2 regions of the Flavobacterium sp. CG_23.5 genome follow, and region 2 is predicted to be linked to the other one. Evidence: riboswitches for the same ligand, from Rfam matches in the RefSeq annotation. Region 2 holds a riboswitch; the other holds the start of a gene.
The links. Region 2 has a riboswitch for S-adenosylmethionine ahead of H4V97_RS08025 (homocysteine S-methyltransferase family protein). Riboswitches for the same ligand answer to the same signal wherever they lie in the genome.
Positions count from the first base shown of each region.

Region 1: it holds a riboswitch for S-adenosylmethionine, as region 2 does, so the genes downstream of both, H4V97_RS02505 (Na+/H+ antiporter NhaC family protein) here and H4V97_RS08025 (homocysteine S-methyltransferase family protein) in region 2, are expected to answer to the same signal.

Region 1 is NZ_JAGGNA010000001.1:592,322-596,630, forward strand. It holds gene H4V97_RS02495 (hypothetical protein) at 1-103, opposite strand, end outside; gene fabG (3-oxoacyl-[acyl-carrier-protein] reductase) at 199-945, opposite strand; gene H4V97_RS02505 (Na+/H+ antiporter NhaC family protein) at 1,114-2,436, opposite strand; SAM-I-IV-variant riboswitch at 2,495-2,591, opposite strand; gene H4V97_RS02510 (hypothetical protein) at 2,706-3,128, opposite strand; gene sucD (succinate--CoA ligase subunit alpha) at 3,342-4,214, opposite strand; gene H4V97_RS02520 (nuclear transport factor 2 family protein) at 4,302-4,309, opposite strand, start outside.
Region 2 is NZ_JAGGNA010000001.1:1,871,888-1,876,196, forward strand. It holds gene H4V97_RS08025 (homocysteine S-methyltransferase family protein) at 363-1,412, opposite strand; SAM riboswitch class I at 1,684-1,803, opposite strand; gene H4V97_RS08030 (NAD(P)/FAD-dependent oxidoreductase) at 1,974-3,026, opposite strand; gene H4V97_RS08035 (bifunctional precorrin-2 dehydrogenase/sirohydrochlorin ferrochelatase) at 3,226-3,849, opposite strand; gene cobA (uroporphyrinogen-III C-methyltransferase) at 3,836-4,309, opposite strand, start outside.

The DNA of each region.
Region 1 (4,309 bases), 1.3 Mb from region 2:
TGACTTTAGATTTGTTTTTGGCTTTGTATAAATAGTGATAAAATGACAAACCACCTGCTACGACTAATGAAAGTATAATCAATAAAATAGTAGTTGTTGTCATATACCCGAATTAAAAGATTGAATAATTTAAGAATTTAAAACAAATATTCAATAAATAATCTTTAAATCTTTAAATTTTTGAATCATTAACTTATGCTAAGTAAGCATTCCTCCACAAACGTTCATAACTTGACCTGTTACATACGCACTCATATCCGAAGCAAAGAAAAGACAAGCGTTAGCAACATCTTCAGTTGTACCTCCACGTTTCAATGGAATTCCGTCTCTCCATCCTTGTACCACATCATCACTTAATTTAGCGGTCATTTCTGTTTCAATAAATCCTGGTGCAATCGCGTTGCAACGAATATTACGAGAACCTAATTCTAATGCAACTGATTTTGTAAATCCAATAACACCTGCTTTCGATGCCGCATAATTGGTCTGCCCCGCATTACCCTTCACTCCTACTACAGAACTCATATTAATAATAGATCCTGAACGTTGTTTCAAGAAAGTTCTTTGAATGGCCTTAGTCATATTAAAAACTGATTTCAAATTGACATCAATTACTTGATCAAAATCGGCTTCAGACATACGCATCAGTAAATTATCTTTGGTAATCCCAGCGTTATTAATTAAAACATCAACAGTTCCGAATTCGGCAATTACTGCGTCAACCATAGTTTGCGCTTCGTTAAAATCAGCAGCGTTAGATTGATATCCTTTAGCTTTAATTCCAAGAGCGTTCAATTCATTTTCCAGAGCTAAAGCTGATTCAACAGATGAACTGTACGTAAAAGCAACATTTGCACCATTTTTCGCAAAAACCTCTGCAATTCCTTTACCAATTCCTCGACTTGCGCCAGTAATTATAACAACTTTTCCTTCTAGTAATTTCATGTTTTAAAATTAATTTAATATTTATTTGAAGCTATTGCCGCGATACGTTGCACTCATGCCAAAACACGAGATGTGCTTCTATCAGGACTACTTTCCATACGTCAAATATAGAATAATTACTTTTTAAAAAAAATTTCAAATTCAATAAACGTTCAAGCTAGCCAAACTTTATACTTTAAAATTTTTATCAACCCATTTATCCCAATTCGAACTGTAAATTGCCAGTAAAGTAAAGCTTAATAAAAATAGATGGTACCACGCATTACTGATTAAATCAAAAAAGTCTATTTTGCCCTTAGCAAAACTTAAAATTAACAAGACTTGTGCGCCATAAGGTAAAACCCCCTGAACAACGCAAGAAAAGATATCTAAAATAGCGGCTGTCTTTTTGGGATTCAAATCATATTCGTCATTAATCTCCTTTGCAATAGGTCCGGTAATTACAATTGAAACGGTGTTATTGGCTATTGCCAAATTAGCAAAACCCACCAATGCACCGATTCCTGCCTGTGCCGATTTTTTACTTTTGATCCGTCTTTTTATTTGATGTAATAGATAATCAATTCCGCCCGCTTTCTCCACCATCGCGGCTAAACCGCCCGTCAGCATCGATAACAAAAAGATATCAGTCATACTGATAAAACCTTCATATATTTTTTGGATAAACTCCAATACGGTAAAAGACTCTCCAATATAACCTATGATACCCGCTAAAATAGTTCCAATAATTAAAGTCGAAAAAACATTTATTCCAAACAAAGCCAAAAATATTACCACGATATAAGGAATAATAGGAATCCATTCAAAACTAGTTATTGGGAGGTCAACCGACACTATATCTGATTTTAGACCTAGATAAAAGAATAAAATAATTGTAATCACTGCGGCAGGAAACGCAATAAACAAATTGATTTTAAATTTGTCTTTTAATTCACAGCCGAGCGATTGTGTTGCGGCAATGGTTGTGTCCGAGATCATCGAAAGGTTGTCACCAAACATAGAACCACCCAATAAAGCACCAGAAATAAGCGGTAAAGAAGCACCACTTTTATCTGCTAATGTCACGGCTATAGGTCCTAGGGCAACAATTGCACCTACAGAAGTTCCAGTGGCAGTTGACAAAAAACTTGCAATCAGAAAGATTCCTAATGGAAAATAAGCGGCATCTACAGTGCTGATTCCTAAATTAACAACGGCATCAACACCGCCCATCGCTTTACTCACAACTGCAAATGCACCAGCAAGCAAATAAATCAAGCACATGGTCATAATTTTACTTTCACCGCAACCCGCAATTAAGGTTGTTACTTTTTCATCAGTGGAAGACTTGAATAATATAAAAGCTGCTATAATTCCAATTAAAACGGCAACTGGAGATGGAAATGCGTAAAAATCATGTAAAACAATTCCAGCACCCAAAAAAGTAAAAATAAAAACAAATAACGGAATCAAAGCGTACGGATTTCCTCTTTTTTTCGAAAAAATAGTCATAAAATTAATTTTAAAATGAATTAAATATGACGAAAAACGAAAGCTAAAAAATGGGAATGTAAACAACATTTTTTCCAAAGGATTTGGCTTATCGTTTTAGCACCTTGCTTGTTGCTGCAGGTTGCTATCTCATTGAGAGATTCGTGATAAAGGGTGCAAAAGTAATACATCATTTACTAAAAAACGACAAACTGTATGTTTTTTTGATAAAAAAAGCCTTACCGAAGTAAAGCTTTTTTAATATTATATTTTATTTTTTTTGAGATGTACTAGAAAGCCACATTCCATTTTGGTAATCTTCCATTTTCATCCAAGAAATTTTGTAAAACTTGTCCTTCGACAAAAGTTGGGATACCTTTAGTTTTATCATTGAATGTTTCATACCAAACTACTTCTAGCAAACTAATATCTTCGATTTTCATTTGTGCAGGCCAAGAATATTTTCTTCCCGTTTTTGCAAATTGATGACCGTTTACAATTTTATCTTTCAAACCGCCATTTTTGATTTTCAAAGTTCCGTCATTTTGAACAGTCCCAGTAGAACCAACCATAATTAACTCTTTTTCTTCCCCAACTACATAAACCAAAAACACGCCAGATCCTTCAGAAGCATTACAAACTTCTTCTAAACTATCATCTATTGTAAATGAAAACTGATTGCTAACTTTGAATTTTTTTAATTCCTTGTACATACTATTTTATTTTTATTTGAATTGGCTTCCGTAAAAAAAGCTCACAAAATCGTGAGAATCATCTAAACCATTCGTTTATGTTTGTTCTTTATTAAAATTAAACCATTAAAACAGCTATTTTTAATAAAGTGCAAAGGTATTTCTTTAATTCCATTTATAATAAAAAAGCCCCACAAAATGTGAGGCTTTTAAAATATTTAATTTAGAAAAAAATTATCCTAAAACTTCTTTAACTTTTTTACCAATTTCAGCTGGTGAATCCACTACATGAATACCACATTCTCTCATGATTTGTTTTTTAGCTTCGGCTGTATCGTCAGAACCACCAACGATTGCACCTGCATGTCCCATTGTTCGTCCTGCTGGAGCGGTAACTCCTGCAATGAAACCTACAACTGGTTTACGGTTACCATCAGCTTTGATCCAATGAGCAGCATCAGCTTCTAATTGTCCACCAATTTCACCAATCATTACGATACATTCTGTTTCTGGATCATTCATCAATAATTCAACTGCTTCTTTTGTAGTTGTTCCAATGATTGGATCTCCACCAATACCAATAGCAGTAGTAATTCCTAAACCTTGTTTTACTACTTGGTCTGCAGCCTCGTACGTTAATGTTCCTGATTTAGAAACAATTCCAACAGTACCTTTTTTGAAAACAAAACCTGGCATAATACCTACTTTTGCTTCACCTGGAGTAATTATTCCAGGACAGTTAGGACCAATTAATCTTGCCTTTCTTTCTTTAACATAACTATTAGCTTTAATCATATCAGCTACAGGAATTCCTTCAGTAATTGCAATAATTACTTTAATTCCAGCATCAGCAGCTTCCATTATTGCATCAGCAGCAAAAGCTGGTGGTACAAAAATAATAGTTGTGTCTGCTCCTGCTTGTTCCACAGCGTCTTTTACAGTATTAAAAACAGGACGATCTAAATGAGTGGTCCCCCCTTTTCCTGGAGTTACACCACCTACAACATTTGTTCCGTACTCAATCATTTGAGAAGCATGGAAAGTTCCTTCACTTCCTGTAAATCCTTGAACAATTATTTTGGAATCTTTATTAACTAAAACACTCATGATATATATTTTATGTGATTTTTATAAATTGTTATGCAAAAGTAAGGTTTTCGAAATTATTTTGATGCCTTTTCTTATCAAAATATATTATGATA
Region 2 (4,309 bases):
AAGTTGCTTAGGTCCTAAGTTATTTTATTATATCATTTGCTCTTTACAAAGCTCTTTTTCAATTTTTTGGGCGTGACCACAAGGGTCGGGCTATTCGCTACAAGTCCTCGTCTCTTCCCAAAAGACGAGACTGTGGGCTTTTCACTGCTATCCCTCACGCAGTTTTGTGATAACAACAATATTATTTGCTTCTTTTTGTCATTCCGATGAACGAAGCAAACTCACTATCTGAATCAACTGATGCGATTTTTTCTCGTTCTACGATCCTGCAAGGTTTCCAAAACCTTGTAGGTATTTTTTTCATTAACCATAATCTCATTTTATACCTACAAGGCTCAAAAAAAACCTCGCAGGAAATATCACTACATCGTGGCCGTTGAAACTCTTGGTTTATACTCCTTTGCGATATCAGCAATCAACTTGATGTGTTCCGGCGTTGTTCCACAACAACCGCCTATGATGTTTACTAAATTATCGTCTAAATATTCTTTGATGAATGCTTGCATTTGTTCCGGTGTTTCATCGTATTCTCCAAAAGCGTTTGGCAATCCTGCATTAGGATGTGCGGATACATTGAACGACGTATTTTGTGACAAAGTATGTAAATACGGTTTTAACAAATCGGCTCCTAAAGCACAATTGAAACCAACACTCAACAAAGGAATATGCGAAACAGAAACTAAAAAAGCTTCTACCGTTTGCCCAGAAAGTGTTCTTCCTGATGCATCCGTAATGGTTCCTGAAACCATGATTGGAATATCGATATTACGTTCGTCTTTGACTTCTTCAATGGCAAAAAGTGCGGCCTTTGCATTTAACGTGTCAAAAATGGTTTCCACCAATAATAAATCACTTCCTCCGTCAATCAATGCTTCTACTTGTTGTTTGTAGGCAATACGTAAATCATCAAAAGTTACGGCTCTGTAACCTGGATCGTTTACATCTGGCGACATGCTTGCTGTTCTGTTTGTTGGCCCTATGGAACCGGCTACAAAACGAGGTTTATCTGGATTTTTCGCTGTGAATTCATCGGCTACTTCACGGGCAATTCGTGCTGATTCGTAGTTCAATTCATAAACCAAATCTTCCAAATGATAATCAGCCATTCCGATGGTGGTTCCTGAGAACGTATTGGTTTCAACGATATCTGCTCCTGCTTCAAAGTAGGCAGCATGTACTGCTTTTATGGCTTGTGGCTGCGTGAGTGACAATAAATCGTTATTTCCTTTTAAGGAATGTGGAAAATCTTTGAAACGTTCGCCCCGGAAATCTTCTTCGGAAAAATTGTAGCGTTGCAACATGGTTCCCATTGCTCCATCGAGTACGAGTATGTTTTTTTTAATGGCTTCATGGATAAGCCCCCTAGCCCCCGAAGGGGGAACTCCTAAACTGTCTTTTGAAATGCTTGACATAACTTTTTATTTCTTGTAAATCTCGACAGGTATCGGGATTCACACTTTTGATTAATAATTACAAAAGTTCACTATTTTAGCTCTTTAGCCCCGATTGCAGTGAAAATCCTTTTATTTTTTTCTTTAAAAAATAAAAGATTGCAACGGAAAGCGGGAACGGTATTGGCAGAAAAAACGCCAATTGTTCGCTCCTGATACTGAAATTAATTCAGTAGGCTAAATATCGATATGTTGTCAAGAAAAGGTTTGAGAAATACTAGTGCGTATTCGTGTGTTATCTATCTTAGATGCTGAAACAAATTCAGCATAAAGTAGAATGTAGCACCTTCTTTAAAGATAAAGGGTTGCTAAGGTTTCATTGGGTCTTTCCCTCCGCCTTTCGTGATAACTTTCAATAAATATATGAACAGTGCAAAGTAAAGACATAGCGCTAACAATTGCAAGTTTTTTTTAAAAGTTTCTAAGGGAGTTTGTTGCAAAACTTTTAAATAAAAAGGTTCTGAATTGCAAGGATTTAAACCAACCTTAGCAACTCAGAACCTTTGTACCTCAGCAACTTTATTACACTATGGCTTTTACTACCGCTTTTGGAGCCTCTTTACGAGTTCCATCGAATCCGTCAACACCGGAAACTGTAGTATATTTCAATACATATTTCTTCCCCGGATTGATAATTTGGTAGGCCGCTTGACACATAATAGTGGCTTCGTGGAATCCGCAAAGGATCAATTTTAATTTTCCTGGATACGTATTTACATCTCCAATGGCAAAAATCCCTGGGATATTAGTTTGATAATCCAAGGCATTGTTTACTTTGATGGCATTTTTTTCGATCTCTAATCCCCAGTTTCCAATAGGTCCTAATTTTGGTGTTAGACCAAAAAGTGGAATGAAATAATCTGTAGGAATTGTGCGGTGTGCGCCATCTTCATCAACAACAACAGATTCTAAATGCTCAGCACCGTTCAACCCAATTACTTCCCCTGGAGTAATCATTTTGATTTTACCTGAATTTTTAAGTTCCTGTACTTTTTCTACAGAATCTAATGCGCCTCTAAACTCATTTCTACGGTGGATCAAAGTCACCTCAGAAGCTACATTAGACAGGAAAATACTCCAGTCTAAAGCAGAATCTCCTCCTCCAGAAATTACAACTTTTTTGTCCCTGAATTTTTCTGGATTTTTAATAAAGTATTTTATCCCTTTATCTTCGTAAAATTCAATATCTTCGATAAGTGGTTTTCGTGGTTCAAAACTTCCTAATCCACCTGCAATTGCTACAACTGAAGCGTGAAATTTCTTCCCTTTATTTGAAGTCACAATAAAACTCCCGTCTTCTTGTTTCTCTATGGTTTCAGCACGTTCACCAAGTGTAAATCCGGGTTCAAATTGCTTGATTTGCTCCATTAAATTATCTACTAAATCCCCAGCCAAAACTTCAGGAAATCCTGGAATATCATAGATCGGTTTTTTAGGATATAATTCAGATAATTGACCACCAGCTTGAGGTAACGCATCCAAAATATGGCATTTTAGCTTCAATAATCCTGCCTCAAAAACGGCAAATAATCCAGTTGGACCTGCTCCTATTATAAGTATATCTGTTTTAATCATTTTTTTATTAATTTATCCTCCCATCTGCCCCCCTTAGTAGGAGTGGGTGACTTTGAGGAAATTTGTTGTTGTTATTCTATTTACTGAATTACTTTTTTATCATGCAAAGTAACTGTGCTTTTTATTATTTTTTACTGACAAATATCATAATTATTCGTTTTAAAAAAAACAGAAATTTGTTATTAAGATTTATTACTATTTATCTTCCGTCTTGTATATTCCTTTCTGTTCCCGCTACGGGCGCTACGGGAATTTTTAACGCTGCTGTAATCTCATTCATTTTATTGACTTTTTCCTCAAAATTTCCTTTCAGCGTCTTGCGATATTCATTCAGGTTTTCGACCATTTTATTGATATCATCCGGAATTATTTCTTCAAAAAACTCGCGTAATCTTTTGGCAGTTGTCGGTGATTTTCCGTTGGTCGAAATAGCGATTTTCACATTTCCTTTGGTTACAATTCCGCCCAAATAATAATCGCACAATGGCGGAGTATCAGCAATATTACAAAGCAAGTATCTTTTTCGAGACAAATCAAATACTCGTTTATTGACTTTCAAATCATCGGTGCAGGCAATGACTATGTGCCGTTTGCGAAGCATCCATCGATTGAACTTTTTATAAGTCAATTTTACTGACGGATATCTTTCGACCAACTCTTCCAATTCTGGCAAAAACTTTGGTGCAACCACCTCAACATTCGCATTTGGACTCGATTTCAATAAGAATGATAACTTTTCTAAACCTACATTTCCCCCACCTACAATAAGTACATTGAGTTGATGTAATTTTAAAAATATTGGATATAACTCATTCCTTTCCATACACTAGTACCTTATTGTGGTTTGATTTCAATTCTTTATAAAAACCTACCCTTTTCTTACTATCGCCGACTACTTCTCCAATGACGATTATCGCTGGAGAACTTAGATTATTCTTTTCCACAACGCTTTGAATTGTATTTATAGTTCCAATTCCTACTTTTTCCTCTGGAGTCGTTCCGTTTTGAATAATTGCAACGGGCATTTCCCCTTTCGATTCTTTTTGGAATAAAGCCACAATTTGATCCAGTTTGCTCATCCCCATCAAAATAACAACTGTTGCAGTTGATTGCGCTGCTAATGCTACATCAGTAGATAATTTTCGTGCAGAAGTCGTACCAGTAATTACCCAAAAACTCTCCGAAACACCTCTTTTTGTCAACGAAATCCCCTGAGAAGCTGGAACTGCAATAGAAGATGAAATTCCAGGGACCACAAATGTAGGAATTCCAAAGCTTTCTAC